One region of the Sphingobium sp. TomMM15 genome, then DNA from elsewhere that is predicted to be linked to it. Evidence: predicted binding sites of a transcription regulator. Region 1 holds the regulator's gene; the other holds the start of a gene.
The links. The regulator LexA, encoded in region 1, represses DNA repair genes until DNA is damaged. The targets are predictions, from matches to a motif close to GTTCCNCNCTTGTTCT.
Positions count from the first base shown of each region.

Region 2: a site for LexA is predicted at 3,099-3,114, ahead of uvrA (excinuclease ABC subunit UvrA). Genes of this name have one in related genera too.

Region 1 is NZ_AP027314.1:476,261-483,891, reverse strand. Features, by position in the region: gene trpC (indole-3-glycerol phosphate synthase TrpC) at 1-465, shown strand, start outside; gene moaC (cyclic pyranopterin monophosphate synthase MoaC) at 462-932, shown strand; gene ACZ51H_RS02530 (molybdopterin molybdotransferase MoeA) at 929-2,107, shown strand; gene ACZ51H_RS02525 (hypothetical protein) at 2,162-2,314, opposite strand; gene lexA (transcriptional repressor LexA) at 2,467-3,138, shown strand; gene ACZ51H_RS02515 (ComEC/Rec2 family competence protein) at 3,099-5,273, opposite strand; gene gltX (glutamate--tRNA ligase) at 5,310-6,773, shown strand; gene ACZ51H_RS02505 (citrate synthase) at 6,784-7,631, shown strand, end outside.
Region 2 is NZ_AP027314.1:316,174-323,804, forward strand. Features, by position in the region: gene ACZ51H_RS01720 (hypothetical protein) at 1-2, opposite strand, end outside; gene uvrA (excinuclease ABC subunit UvrA) at 152-3,088, opposite strand; gene ACZ51H_RS01730 (UrcA family protein) at 3,569-3,934, shown strand; gene ACZ51H_RS01735 (hypothetical protein) at 4,125-4,358, shown strand; gene ACZ51H_RS01740 (hypothetical protein) at 4,466-4,714, shown strand; gene ACZ51H_RS01745 (winged helix-turn-helix domain-containing protein) at 4,758-5,123, shown strand; gene ACZ51H_RS01750 (hypothetical protein) at 5,632-6,180, shown strand; gene ACZ51H_RS01755 (DUF1993 family protein) at 6,340-6,849, shown strand; gene ACZ51H_RS01760 (SDR family oxidoreductase) at 6,902-7,631, opposite strand, start outside.

The sequences.
Region 1 (7,631 bases):
CGTTCCGCCTGCGCGTTGCCAGTCCTGCGCAAGGATTTCATGGTCGATCCCTGGCAGGTCCTGGAAAGCCGCTCGCTCGGAGCCGATGCCATCCTCATCATCGCCGCCGCGCTGGACGACAATCAGATGGCGGAAATAGAGGATGCCGCGCTTGGCCTTGGCATGGATGCCCTCGTCGAAGTCCATGATGCCCATGAACTGGAACGTGCGCTCAAGCTCCGCTCGCGCCTCATCGGCGTCAACAACCGCGACCTGCGAGACTTCAGCGTTGACTTCGCCCGCACCTATGAACTGGTCGGCCACGCGCCGGAAGGCTGCACCTTCGTCGCCGAAAGCGGCCTTGGCAGCCACGCCGACCTGATCACCATGTCCGAACATGGCGTCCGCTGCTTCCTGGTGGGCGAAAGCCTGATGCGCCAGCCCGATGTCGAAGCCGCTACCCACGCTCTACTGACCGGCGAATGAGCAAGCTCACCCATCTTGATGAGGATGGATCGGCCCATATGGTCGATGTTTCCGCCAAGGCCGTGACCGCCCGTGAAGCCATCGCCACCGGCCACATCGCTATGAGTGCCAAAGCTGCGGCCGCCATCGCCCAGGGACTGGTAAAGAAAGGCGATGTCCTCGCGGTAGCGCGCGTGGCAGGCATCATGGCGGCAAAGCGGACCGCCGACCTCATCCCCCTCTGTCATCCCATCGCCCTGACCTCTGTCACGATCGACTTCGATCTGGAAACAGAAGGCGTCACCGTGACCGCTACCGCCAGAAGCGCGGGTCAAACCGGTGTTGAGATGGAAGCACTTACCGCGACCTCTGCCACGCTTCTGACCATCTACGACATGGCAAAGGCGCTCGATAAGGGCATGATCATCGGCAATGTCCGGTTGCTCGCAAAGTCGGGCGGCAAGTCGGGCGACTGGCGGGCCGAATGAGCCTGCTCCCGGTTGCGGAAGCTCAGGCGCGCCTGCTTGCGCTGGGCGGCCGCTTGCCGGAAGAGGACGCCCCGGTTTCCAACTGTGCAGGCCGATGGCTCGCACGTGACATCTTCGCCCTCCGCGATCAGCCTTGGGCAGATCTATCGGCCATGGACGGTTACGCCATTCGTGCGGCAGAATGGCCTGGCCCTTGGCGCCTGACCGCTGAAAGCACGGCGGGCGGCTCCCTTCCCTCCGCTTTGGCTCCGGGGGAATGCTGCCGCATCTTTACCGGCGCACCACTTCCGCCAGGCGCCGATACCGTCCTGATCCAGGAAGATGCCCAGCTGGACGGCCAGCTCGTGCATCCCCTCGGCTCTCCATTACCCACAGGACGAAATGCGCGCCCGGCGGCAAGCGACTTTGGCGCAAATCATCTATTGCTGCCTGCCGGTGCCGCATTGGGTCCCGCGCAGATTGCTCTCGCCGTTCTTGGGGGCCACGGAACCCTCCCGGTCGGCGCCCGTCCGCGCGTTGCCCTGATCTCCACCGGCAATGAACTCGTTCCCCCTGGAGCGCCCACGCCCTCTGGCCGCTTGCCGTCCTCCAACGCGCCCATGCTTGCGGCCATGCTAGGCCAGGCAGGCGCGGAGGTGATCGACGTCGGCATCGTTCCCGACGATCTCGACGCAATGGTCCGATCGCTCAAAGAAGCCGCCGGGGCCGACATCATCGTCTCGACCGGAGGTGCCTCGGTCGGCGATCACGACTTGGTGAGGCCAGCTTTCCAGGCGGCAGGCGGCACTCTGGATTTCTGGAAGATTCGCATGCGACCCGGCAAGCCGCTCATGGCGGGAACGCTGGGCGACGCCCTATTCCTCGGCCTCCCAGGCAATCCCGTATCCGCCTTCGTGACCGCAACGCTGTTCCTGCTGCCGCTCGTCCGGCACATGGCCGGAGCCGCCAGCCCGCTCCCGCGTACAATGATCGCGGAACTCGCCGCCCCACTTCCTGCGACCGGAGAGCGCGACGACTATCTTCGCGCCTACCTTACCGGCGCTGGTTTGGTCTCTGTCACCTCGCAAGACAGCGCCGCCACCGCAGCATTGGCTCAAGCGGACTGCCTGATCCTTCGCCCTGCCAATTCCCACCCCGCTGCCACAGGCGACCAAGTAACCATCGTGCCGCTCTGACAATGAGAAAGGGGCCGCAAAGCGGCCCCTCCCCGTGATCCAATCGAACGTAGATCAGCGCTGCTGCTTGCTGTGATCGCTCTTGTCCTTGCGGCTTTCGCCCATTTGACCCTGGCGATTTTCCTGCTGCTGCTGACGCCCGCCCTGGCTTGAGCGGTCACCACCTTGCTGGCGGCGCTGTTTGTCCTGATCGTTCTGGTTCGCCATCTTACTCTCCTATTCACCCTCTTTGGGAAGGCCGCTATTGAACGGCTGTGACGCAGGTCCGTTCCTTTCGTTACGCTTGGCGCAAGCCTGCTTGACTTGCCTCCTTACGTTTCCTATGCGTTCTCCATCCGTTCCATGGAGGATAAGTCGGCATGCTGACGCCCAAGCAACAGGAATTGCTCAGCTTCATTCAAACTCGGCTCGAGGAAGGCGGGGTTTCGCCTTCGTTTGAGGAGATGAAGGAAGCGCTCGATCTTCGATCGAAATCCGGGATTCACCGGTTGATTAATGCGCTGGAAGAACGCGGGTTCATCCGCCGCCTGCCGAACCGGGCGCGCGCGCTGGAGGTTTTGAAACTTCCTGAAGCGATGCATCGCGCACCCAAGGTTGCAGCGACACCCAAGCCGCAACTGTCGGCCAAGCCCCCGGTCGCAGCCAATGACGTTATAGACATCCCCCTTCACGGGCGGATTGCCGCAGGCGTTCCGATCGAAGCCATGGAAGGACAGAATATGCTGTCCGTTCCTGCGGCGCTATTGGGTGCCGGAGACCATTATGCTCTTGAGGTTTCGGGCGATTCGATGATCGATGCGGGCATCCTCGACGGCGACTTCGCACTGATCCAGCGCACTGAAGTCGCGCGCGAGGGGCAAATCGTGGTCGCACTGATCGAGGATAGTGAGGCGACACTGAAATATTATCATCGCCAGGGGCCTAAGGTCAGGCTCGATCCGGCCAACAATGCTTATGAGCCGCAAATCTACGATTCGCAGCAGGTGCGCATTCAAGGAAAGCTGGCTGGTCTGCTGCGACGGTACAACTGATCGGATCGGCGGCGAGCCGGAAGATAGGAAGGCCGGGCGACCCACGGATGTGCGTCGCCCACTGTTTTGCCGGTTCGCACGGTTCCTCCATCAAGATCGATCGCCAGCCCGCCGGTATGCGCCAACAGCCGCCGGTCGGCTTTCAGCCAGCGGGGCCGACACCATGACGGCAGGCGGCGGTCAGCGATAACGATGTCGGCACGCGCGCAATCGCGTGCCAGGCTGTCTTTGGGCACGATAACCCCGCTTCTCGTCACCAATAGCTGCCATATGCGCCCTCTTCCGGTTAGGGCCACCATGCACAGGTCCATGGAACAACGCGCCTCAGGCAGGTCTGCAAGAGCGCCCAGTGGACCTCCATAGCCTGCACTCTCTGCGATCATATCGCGGACATAATCTCCGGCCCGTTCGCGCAGAAGAGCCATGTCGCCGTCCTGCCCCCGGACGGCCACATGGCGCCCATCCGCGGTCACCAGAATGTCGGGAGGCGAACTCATCACGATGATGGCCATCCCCAGCGTCACGGGGACCATTCCCGCCCACCGCCAAGCGCTTCGCCACAGCAGGCACCAAAGGCCGCCCAGCACGATGATCCCGAAAATCACGTTGGACACCGAGGGCGCAGTGACGATCGCCCAAGGACTTGCCGCCACCCAATGCGCGATCAGCAACAGCACGTCGAGCGCGCGGGAGGTCAGCCACCAGGCTGGAGCACCCAGACCGGCAACATCCAGCAGCAGGGCCAACGCTTCCAACGGCATGACGACAAAGGTCGTCAGGGGAATAGCCACAAGGTTTGCAAAAGCGCCTATCATCCCGGCCTTGTGAAAGTGGAACAACGCGATCGGCGCCAGAACCATTTCCACCGCAAAGCCGGAGAGAAGCAGGACGGCAAGGTGGCGACCCAGTCGCCGAAGCGCTGGCTCGTCACGGGATGCCGCGAACGCCCGAAAGCGGTGATGTTCGCCCAAGGCAACAATAGCGATAACTGCGGCGAAACTCATCTGGAAGCTTGGCCCCGCCAGCGCCTCTGGCCATGCCAACAGAACCACCAGTGCACCGGCGGCTATCAGCCGCAAGGTGATGGCTTCGCGCCCAAGCGCAAGCCCGCCCAGCACCAGCAGTGCCGCGACGCAGGATCGAACCGTCGGCACTTCCGCGCCCGTCAGCAAAGTATATCCCAGGCCCGCCAGCGCACCACCGGCCGCAGCGATCAGCATCAATGGCCAATCCAACGCCGCACGTCGGCTGAGTGCCATGATCCGCATCAGCAGGAAAATGACCGCGCCGATGAGGGCGGTGACGTGCAACCCGCTGATCGAGAGCAGATGGGCAAGACCGCTGCGGCGCATCGCGTCGGCGTCCGCCTCGCTGATCGCGCCCTGATCCCCCGTCGCCAGCGCTGCGGCGATCCCCGCTCCGTCGCCATTTGCATTCTTCAATATATGCGCGAAAAGACGATTGCGCAGAGGCGGCGCCTCCGTTGATGGTCGTAGCACGACGATGGGCTTAAGCGCGCGTCCCGTTGCCCCGATCCCCTGAAAATAGGCTCGACGCGAAAAATCATAGCTGCCGGGCAGGCTCGCTTCGGCAGGAGGCATCAACCGAGCGCGAAAGCGAATGATGGCACCTTTGCCAACCCCTTCGGGTAGGTCCGCCGCTGCTATGTTCACCCGGATCAAGGAAGGCAGCGCAGACATGTCGATCGGACGGATCGATACGCGACTCATCTGCTGCGCAGGCACCATATCGGCTGACCTGACTTCGCCAGTCACTTCCACAAATGCCGCACGCGGCAATGGCGCCGTGCCGACAACCAGGGCTTTCCCCCATATCAACAGGCAACCTGACGCCGCGAGCAGACCGCCCAATATGATCGCATGGCGTATCCGACCGCCCTCCGGCAACATCAATCCGCCACTCGCAATCGCAATCGCGCAACAGCAAAAAGACAACCAAGTCAGCTGGTTAGGTAGAAAGAACCAAGCCGCAATGCCCAATCCAAGGCCCACCGGCACCCAAAGCGCAAGTTGCTCCCGCTCAGCCTCCAATGCCTGTTCCAGGCGCGCGAAAAGCTGATGACCGCTGCGCCCTATTATCGGGGCAACGGACGTTTGTCGTGGCTCAAAAGCCATGCTAGGGGGCGTCGCGTTCATGAATGAGCAAGGCGGATGTCGAGGAATAAAGCGGTGAGTGCAACGGGTTTGAACAAGCAGGTGGTAACCCGTTTCGCGCCATCGCCCACGGGATTTCTTCACATCGGCGGCGCACGCACCGCGTTATTCAACTGGTTATTCGCCCGGCACCATGGCGGCAAGTTCCTGTTGCGCATCGAAGATACCGATCGCGCCCGTTCGACAGAGGACGCTGTCGCCGCAATCTTCGACGGCCTTGACTGGCTCGGCCTTGCAGGTGATGAGCCCGCCGTCTTTCAGTTTGAGCGATCGCAGCGGCACGCAGAGGTCGCTAACCAGTTGCTCGCCGCTGGCCATGCGTATCGCTGCTACGCGACCCCCGAAGAACTGGCTGAACTGCGCGAACAGCAGCGCGCCGCAAAGCAGCCGATGCGTTATGATGGCCGCTGGCGGGACCGCGATCCTTCGGAAGCTCCGGCCGATGCCCCGTTCGTCATCCGGCTCAAGGCGCCGCGCGAAGGCGAAACGGTCATCGACGACGCGGTCCAGGGCCGGGTAGTCGTGCAGAATGCGGAACTGGATGACATGATCCTGCTCCGCTCCGACGGAACGCCGACCTATATGCTCGCCGTGGTTGTCGATGATAACGACATGGGCGTCACACATGTGATCCGTGGCGACGATCATCTGAACAATGCGTTTCGCCAGCTCGGCATTATTAAGGCGATGGGCTGGGAAGAGCCAGTCTATGCCCATATTCCTTTGATCCACGGATCGGACGGCGCAAAGCTATCGAAGCGGCACGGAGCGCTGGGTGTCGATGCCTATCGCGACGAGATGGGCATGCTGCCCGAAGCCGTGCTCAATTATCTTCTGCGTCTCGGCTGGGGCTATGGCGATGAAGAAACCATCTCACGAGATCGCGCAATCGAACTCTTCGACATAAGCGGCGTCGGCCGATCGCCCTCCCGCTTCGACATCAAGAAGCTTGAAAATCTCAATGCATTCTACCTGCGCGAGGCCGACGACCAGCGCCTGGCGGAACTGGTCCTGCCACGCGTCGCGCAACGGCTCGGCACGACCCCGTCGGCCAAGGCGATGGCGCTTCTCGCGCAAGCCATGCCTTCGCTCAAGCCACGCGCGAAGACACTTAACGAGATTGCCGAGGGCGCCGAGTTCCTGTTCAAGGCAGGCCCGCTGGATTTTGACGACAAGGCTATTGCTCTGCTAGACGACTCGGCGCGCGAGCTGCTTGGGAAGACCGCCGACGCTCTTGATTCCGTCCCGTCCTGGACGATCGAAGCGATCGAGGAAGCGATCCGCCGCGTGGCAGAGGAAGTCGGATTGGGGCTGGGCAAAGTCGCTCAACCTCTACGCGCGGCGCTAACCGGTCGCACGGTTTCGCCGGGGATATTTGATGTCCTTTTCCTTCTTGGAAAAGACAGGAGCTTGGAGCGGCTCGCGGATGCCAGGCAGGCATCGCGCGCTGTTGGCAATTAAGGAGAACGAGATGTCGGACAATAATGCCACTTTGACAGTCGGCGGCGATACCAAGGACTATGGTATCCTGAGCGGTTCCGTCGGCCCCAAGGTTATCGACGTTCGCAAGCTCTACGCCAACACCGGCATGTTCACCTATGATCCGGGCTTCACCTCTACGGCCAGCTGCGATTCCGGCCTGACCTATATCGATGGCGACGCCGGCATCCTGCTGCATCGCGGCTACCCCATCGATCAGCTGGCAGAACAATCCAGCTTTATGGAAGTCAGCTACCTCCTGCTGAATGGCGAACTGCCTTCGAAGGCGGATCTGGAAGATTTCACTCGCACGATCACGCGCCACACCATGGTGCACGAGCAGCTCACCACCTTCTATCGCGGTTTCCGCCGCGACGCGCACCCCATGGCCATCATGTGCGGCGTGGTCGGCGCTCTGTCCGCATTCTACCATGACTCGACGGACATCAATGATCCGGAACAGCGCAAGATCGCGAGCCACCGCCTGATCGCCAAGATGCCGACAATCGCGGCCATGGCGTACAAATATTCGGTGGGACAGCCTTTCGTCTATCCCCGCAACGACCTCAGCTACACCGCCAATTTCCTGCGGATGACCTTCTCGGTCCCCGCCGAGGAATATGAGCCCGATCCGGTCATCGTGGACGCGATGGACAAGATCTTCATCCTGCATGCTGACCATGAGCAGAACGCATCGACGTCGACCGTCCGTCTCGCTGGCTCGTCGGGCGCCAACCCCTTCGCTTGCATCGCCGCTGGCATCGCCTGCCTCTGGGGTCCGGCCCATGGCGGCGCGAACGAAGCCGCGCTCAACATGCTTCGCGAGATCGGCACGGTGGA
Region 2 (7,631 bases), 160 kb from region 1:
ATGTGGAACTCCTTCATGTAAGAAATGCCACAAAGTTTATTACGGATAAAGAAGTATTAAATCATCTGATATCAGTGAATTAACATTTATATAGGATAAAACCGTCATAGTCCGTGGCCGTGTCAACGAGAAAACTTCAACCAAACTAAACCTACTCCGCTGCCACAGCCTCCATCCCCAACAACGGCGCGAGATAGCGCCCGGTAAAGCTCCGGGCATTCTTCGCGACCTTTTCCGGCGTGCCTTCGGCGACGACTTCGCCGCCCTTGACGCCACCCTCTGGTCCCATGTCGATGATCCAATCGGCGGTCTTGATGACGTCCAGATTATGCTCGATCACGACCACGCTGTTGCCCTGTTCGACCAGGGCGTGGAGGACTTCGAGGAGTTTGCGGACGTCTTCGAAATGCAGGCCGGTGGTGGGCTCGTCCAATATGTAGAGCGTCTGGCCGGTGGCTCTGCGGGCGAGTTCCTTGGCGAGTTTGACGCGCTGGGCTTCGCCGCCTGAGAGGGTCGTGGCCTGCTGGCCGACCTTTATGTAGCCGAGGCCGACTTCGGCGAGCATCGCCATCTTGTCGCGGATCGGCGGGACGGCCTTGAAGAATTCCACCGCATCCTCGACGGTCATGTCGAGCACGTCGGCGATGCTGTGGCCCTTGAACTTTACCTCCAGGGTTTCGCGATTGTAGCGCGCGCCGTGGCAGACGTCGCAGGTGACATAGACGTCGGGGAGGAAGTGCATCTCTATCTTGAGCAGGCCGTCGCCGGTGCAGGCTTCGCAGCGGCCACCCTTTACATTGAAGCTGAAGCGACCGGGTTTGTAGCCGCGCGCCTGGCTTTCGGGGAGGCCCGCGAACCAGTCGCGGATGTTGGTGAAGGCCCCGGTATAGGTGGCCGGGTTGGATCGGGGGGTGCGGCCGATGGGCGACTGGTCGATGTCGATCACCTTGTCGCAATGTTCGAGGCCGGTGACCTTGTCATGCGGGCCGGCGACGATGCGCGCGCCGTTCAGCTGGCGCGCTGACGATGCGTAAAGGGTGTCGATGGTGAAGCTGGACTTGCCCGATCCCGATACGCCGGTGATGCAGGTGAAGGTGCCGAGCGGGATCGACGCGGTGACATTTTGCAGATTGTTGGCGCGGGCGTTGTGGACGGTGAGTTTCTTGCCGGTGCCCTTGCGGCGCTTTGTCGGGACTTCGATGCGGCGGGTGCCGTTGAGATAGTCCGCGGTCAGGCTGTCGCGGTGGGCGAGCAGTTCGTTGAGGGAGCCTTGCGCGACGATGGTGCCGCCGTGGACGCCTGCGCCCGGACCCATGTCGACGATATAGTCGGCCATGCGGATCGCGTCCTCGTCATGCTCGACGACGATGACGGTGTTGCCGAGGTCACGCAGGCGTTTGAGGGTGATGAGCAGGCGGTCATTGTCGCGCTGGTGCAGGCCGATGCTGGGCTCGTCGAGGACGTAGAGGACGCCCGACAGGCCGCTGCCGATCTGGCTGGCGAGGCGGATGCGCTGGGACTCGCCGCCCGACAGGGTGCCGCTGGTGCGGTCGAGGTTCAGATAGTCGAGGCCGACATTGTTGAGGAAGCCGAGGCGCTCGACAATTTCCTTGAGGATGGCCTTGGCGATCTGGTTCTGCTGGTCGGTGAGGTGCGCGGGGAGGGTGGAGAAGAAGCCGAGCGCGTCCACCACCGAGCGGCGGGTGGACATGGAGATGTCCTCGCCCGCGATCTTGACCGCGCGGGCTTCGGGTTTGAGGCGGGCGCCGTGGCATGTCTCACACGGCATGGCGGTTTGGTATTTGCTCAGTTCCTCGCGCATCCAGGCGGATTCCGTCTGGAGGAGGCGGCGGTTGAGGTTGCCGATGACGCCTTCGAAGGGTTTTTTGACCTCGTAGCTCTTCTTGCCGTCGACGAAGCGCAGGGTGACAGGCTTGCCGCCGGTGCCGTGGAGGATGAGGATTTTTACCTCTGGGGGGAGGTCTTGCCAGGGGGTTTCGAGGTTGAAGCCGAATTCCTTGGCCAGGGAGCCTAGGACTTGCATGTAGTAGGGGCTGGGCGGGTTGGACTTAGCCCAGGGGACTATGGCGCCCTTTTTGAGGGTGAGGTGCTCGTTGGGGACTACGAGTTCGGGGTCGAACTCCTGGCGTTCTCCGAGGCCGTCGCAGGCGGGGCAGGCGCCTTGGGGGGCGTTGAAGGAGAAGAGGCGGGGTTCGATTTCCGGGATGGTGAAGCCGGAGACGGGGCAGGCGAATTTTTCAGAGAAGACTATGCGGTTGTCCGGGATGCCTGCGTTTTTCATTTTTCCGGGGGTTGCTCCCCTCTCCCCGGCCCTCTCCCCTGAAGGGGAGAGGGAGTCGATGGTGCCGTCAGCCAAATCCACATAGGCTAGGCCGTCGGCGAGCTTTAGGGCCTGTTCGAAGCTGTCAGCTAGGCGGGTGGACATGTCCGGGTCCACGGCTAGGCGATCGACCACGACTTCGATGTCATGCTTGTATTTCTTGTCGAGGGCGGGGGCGTCTTCGATCAGATACATTTCGCCATCGATGCGGACGCGGGTGTAGCCCGCCTTCTGCCACTCCAGCAGTTCCTTCTTATATTCGCCCTTGCGGCCGCGCACGACGGGGGCGAGGAGGTAGAAGCGCGTGCCTTCCGGCAATTGCATCACGCGGTCGACCATCTGGCTGACGGTCTGGGCGCTGATCGGCTCCCCGGTCGCGGGGGAATAGGGGATGCCGACGCGCGCCCAGAGGAGGCGCATATAGTCGTAGATTTCGGTGACCGTCGCGACGGTGGAGCGCGGGTTGCGGCTGGTCGTCTTCTGTTCGATCGAGATGGCGGGGGAGAGGCCGTCAATATGTTCGACGTCCGGCTTCTGCATCATCTCCAGGAACTGGCGGGCGTAGGCGGAGAGGGACTCCACATAGCGGCGCTGACCCTCGGCATAGATGGTGTCGAAGGCGAGGGAGGATTTGCCCGAGCCGGACAGGCCGGTGATGACGATCAGGCTGTCGCGGGGGAGATCGACGTCCACGCCCTTGAGGTTGTGCTCACGCGCGCCGCGTACGGAAATTGTGGTCAGACTCATGGGGCGTGTTGTTCCAGATTTGTTCTTTGGGGGCAAGGCCGTTGCCGGGCTATGGGCGCGGATATGGGATAGCAGGCGGCGGCTCGCAAGCGGCCCATGCTTTCCAGCGCGAGCAGGCGGCGGGTCACCGAAAGGTAGAGCGATATTAACCGATCAGGTGTATAAGGGCCGCGACGGGAAAGCTGCGGCGGTGGCGTCTCGACTTCTGTAGATATGAGAGATCCCGGATAGCCCGACAGCATCCCGGATACGCCCCCGGCCGTCCCTTGCGCCGGGGGCGTTTTCTTGTTCGGCCATTTTAGACGAGTGGTGTTTTACGCTACGACAACAAGGCTTTTGGGGATCGACAGAGACCGCTGGCCTGTTTAAATCTGCGCCCTGCCGGAAGGACTGACGGGTCCCAGCCTTCGCGGCTTTATCGCGGACCAGGTCGCCTGAAGAGCGACGAGTCCCAAGCAGTTCAATCGAAGGGGGACCATCATGACATTTTTTATCAATCGCACCGGCGGTGCCATGCTGGCGGCACTGTCTGCCACCGTGTTGATGGGCGCGGCGGCGCAGGCGAGCGTTATTCCGTTTGAATCCAACGGCCGTACGATCGATGTGCGCTATGACGATCTGGACCTGTCGAAGAAGTCGGGTCAGCAGGAATTGAATGCCTGCATCCGCCGTGCTGCGGTGAAGGTGTGTCCGGGCCGGACCATGCAGGATTTGCGGTCGTGCCAGATCGCGGCGGTGGATCATGTCGGTGAGCCGGTCGCCATCGCGATCGCCAAGGCGCAGGGTCAGGATGCGAGCCGCTTTGCCGAGGTGGGCAAGGATAAGGTGCCTGGCGCGGGGAATTGAGGCTTTGCGTTTGAGGGGGGAGGAGTGATCGGCTCTTCATCGCTGGCGTTGCGCTGGCCCACCCCCTAACCCCCTCCCGCTTGCGGGAGGGGGGACATTGAGCGCTGGAGGATGCTTGCTGGGAACCGGCCATCGGGACTGGCCGTTGATCCTGCGTGGCGCGCGACATTCGTGCGCTGAGGAGAGCAAGATGAGCGACAAGACCGATATTCGTCCCAACAGCCGTGAAGAAGCGCATGATGAGCGTCCCACCGATGCGCAGGACCATGCCGTCACCCCCGAGGAGCAGCTGGAGGAAGGGTTGATGGACAGTATGGATGCGTCCGATCCGCCGTCGGCCACCAAGCCGGGCGACCATGGCGATCCGGTTCCTTCTTCGGGATTTCACGAAGAAGAAGATGAGGATGAGAAGGCTGGGCGATAGACGGCGGCGATATTGGTGATATGATCCATGGGCGAGGCGAACCGGATCGGCGGTGGCCGGGCGGTTCGCCAAGCGCACGACGCTGCAAGGTGAGAGGAGCCTTATTGATGCCGACTTCCGCTACTCCCGCGATCGAACGCATTGCCCGGGTGCTGGCCGGACGCCAGCTGAGCCTGAATGGCGAGGGCGATGATCCCCATGCGGCGGGCGCGGTGGATGCGAGTTGGCAAAACTATCTGGATGATGCCTATGCTATCCTGCACACGCTGCGGGAGCCCGATGAGCAGATGGCGCAGGCGGGTGATGTCGCGGTGTGGCGCAGCATGATTGGCGCTGTGTTGGAGCGGCGAGCCTGACGCCGCGATTGGCGGGGCGGCCTGCCCATGCCATAATGGGCGGATGAGCGGCCCTGCACTGAAGATCAAGATACAGCTTTATTGTGGCGACCAGATCGCCATGGGGCCGGGCAAGGCCGACCTGCTGGACGCGATCGCAAGCGAGGGGTCGATCTCGGCGGCTGGGCGGAAGCTGAAGATGAGCTATCGGCGCTGCTGGATGCTGGTGGATGTGATGAACCGATGCTGGTCTGCGCCGCTGGTGGCGACGTCGAGTGAGGGCGCGGTGCTGACGGAGCTGGGGCTTGGCGTGCTTGCCCAATATCGCGGGTTGCAGAAGGCGGCGGCGAGTGCGGCCGGACGGTCGCATTGGCCCGACCTTGCACGCGAGTTGCGGGGCGAGCCGTTGCCGGTTCAGGCGGACGAGTGAGGAGGATGCGGCGGCACTTGGGCATCGCGTAGGATGCCGGGGGTGGCGTGGTTTCGCGGGTTCTCAACGGGATGTTGCTTAGGGTTTTGCGTTTTGGGGCGTGGCTGGTGGCCGCGCCCTATTTTGGTTCACGCGGAGGCGCGGAGGGGTCAGGCGTCAGCTTTGTCCTTGAGGCGAGGCTTGGGAGCTGGATAGAGGTTAAGTCTGGGGCGCTCGCTTCGCCTTCTGATTGTGCTTCCGTATCGCTGCCGTTCCGCGTGATATATTTTCGCGCGGAGAACGCAGAAGGCGCAGAGGGAGGGTTTGCGGCTTGCCGTTGCTTAAGGACCCGATGCTCTTTTGTAAGGGGGCTTTGCTGCCTCCTTTTGTCGCTTTCACAAAAATTACATGTTGCGACGCACAAGGAAAAGTGATTCCCTGTAGTTGTCGGCAGAACCGGCGCTTAAGCTTACAGTAACCATGTTGGGCGCATGTTCTGCTGATCGACTTGAAGTCGGAGGGCAAGAGCATGGGCACTAATGCAAGACCGGCTGACGGGGCAATCACCCTGGCTGAATTGCGCGAATTCGCCAGTTTCCCGTCTGCCACGCAGCGCTATATCCGCCGGTCGCTGGACATCGGCCTACACCGCCGCGACGCCATGAAGCTATGGTCGCGCGACATGGTGGAGGAAGCGAGCATCCGCGCGCAGGCCCGCATCTACGGGCGGCTGGATGAGATCAAGGCGCGGGTGCCCGATGATAGCGGGCTGGACCAGATGGAGCCGTTCATGGCGCCGCTGGTGACGATTTCGGCTTTCGATTTGGGGCAGGACAGGCTGAGCAGCTTTTCGGCCTACCGGTTTTTGTATGAACGGCTGTTGGGGGCGGGGGCCAGGCCGTGGTTGCCGGGCGCGTTCTGCGCGGCGGCGAGCTTGCCGCATCTGCATCCTGAGAAGCGGCGGGCGCTGTTGCAGTCGATCAGCGAGGCGGCGGCGACGGCGGTGGGGTGGTCTAACCGGGAGCCGACCTTCTATCCGGAGTGGGTGGAGAAGGTGGATATGAGCAAGGCGAATTGAGCTTTTGCTGGCGTTCCTCCGGGGGAGGGGCGATATGATTGAAGCGAGGCGGTGGCGGCCGTGAGGATTGCCGCGCCTTTGAAATGTTATGCTTCGATCGCCGCTTGACCGCAGAGGCGAATGCCATAGCTTTGCACCGGCTTTTTTTGAGGGTCTGCGATGTCCTACGCTCTGTCCGCCCGGATGACCTTCGACAACATGCTCGGCAGCCTCGATCACCTTGTCGAGAAAGCTATCGATTCTGGGATGACGGATGATGTGCTCGCGGCGAGACTGACCGACGACATGTTTCCGCTGGAGATGCAGTTTCGCGTGGCTCTGAACCAAGTACTGCTGGCACTGAATCAAGTCGCCGGGCAGAGCGTCCCACTCGAAGTTGTATCGTATAAATCACTCGCGGAGGTTGCCGAACGCATTGCGGTGGTTCGATCGCTAAACGATCAAGCAGTCCCCGCTGGTTGGGCAGACGCCGACACAGTCGTCGATCTCACATTGCCCAATGGCATCCGCTTCCTTATGTCGTCGGAGGAGGATATTCGCGACTGGATAATGCCGAACTTCTACTTTCACGTAACAATGGCATATGCATTGCTGCGCAACGCGGGATTGGACATCGGCAAGATGGATTTTCTGCCGCATATGGAGCGCCATAAAGCTTTGCCTGCGTAGCAGAAGCGGTTCCTCTGGCGGTTCAGCCGACTTTCGACGGTTTCTGGACCAGTTATCCATTCACGATCGTACCGCCGTTGGGGTGGAGGACCTGGCCGGACATGTAGCTGCCGTCCTCGCACGCCAGAAAGAGGAATGCGGGGGCTACTTCGTTGGGTTGGCCGGGGCGGCCCATGGGGACTGACTCGCCGAAATGTTCGAGCTTTTCCGGGCTCGCGCCGCCCGAGGGGTTGAGCGGGGTCCAGATCGGGCCGGGGGCTACGGCGTTGACGCGGATGCCGTCTTTTACGAGATTTTCCGACAGGCTACGGGTGAAGGCGGTGATGGCGCCTTTCGTGCTGGAATAGTCGAGCAGTTCCGACGAGCCCTGATACATGGTGACGCTGGTGCAGTTGACGATGGCGGCGCCTTTTTGGAGGTACGGGCGTGCTGCTTGCGTCAGGAAGAACATGCCGAAGATGTTGGTCTGGAAAGTGCGGCGCAGCTGTTCTTCGGTGATGTCGGTGATGTCCTGATCGGGATGTTGTTCGCCCGCGTTATTGACCAGGATGTCGAGGCGGCCGAAGCGGTCGATTACCTGTTTGACGGCGTCGTCGCAGAAGGATTTTTCGCCAATGTCTCCGGCGATGGTGAGGGCCTGTTGGCCTTCGGCCTCGACGATCTGGGCAGTCTTCTTCGCGTCGTCATGTTCGCAGAGGTAGAGGATGGCGACGTCGGCGCCTTCGCGGGCGTAGAGGGCGGCGACGGCTCGGCCGATGCCGCTGTCCGCGCCGGTGATGAGA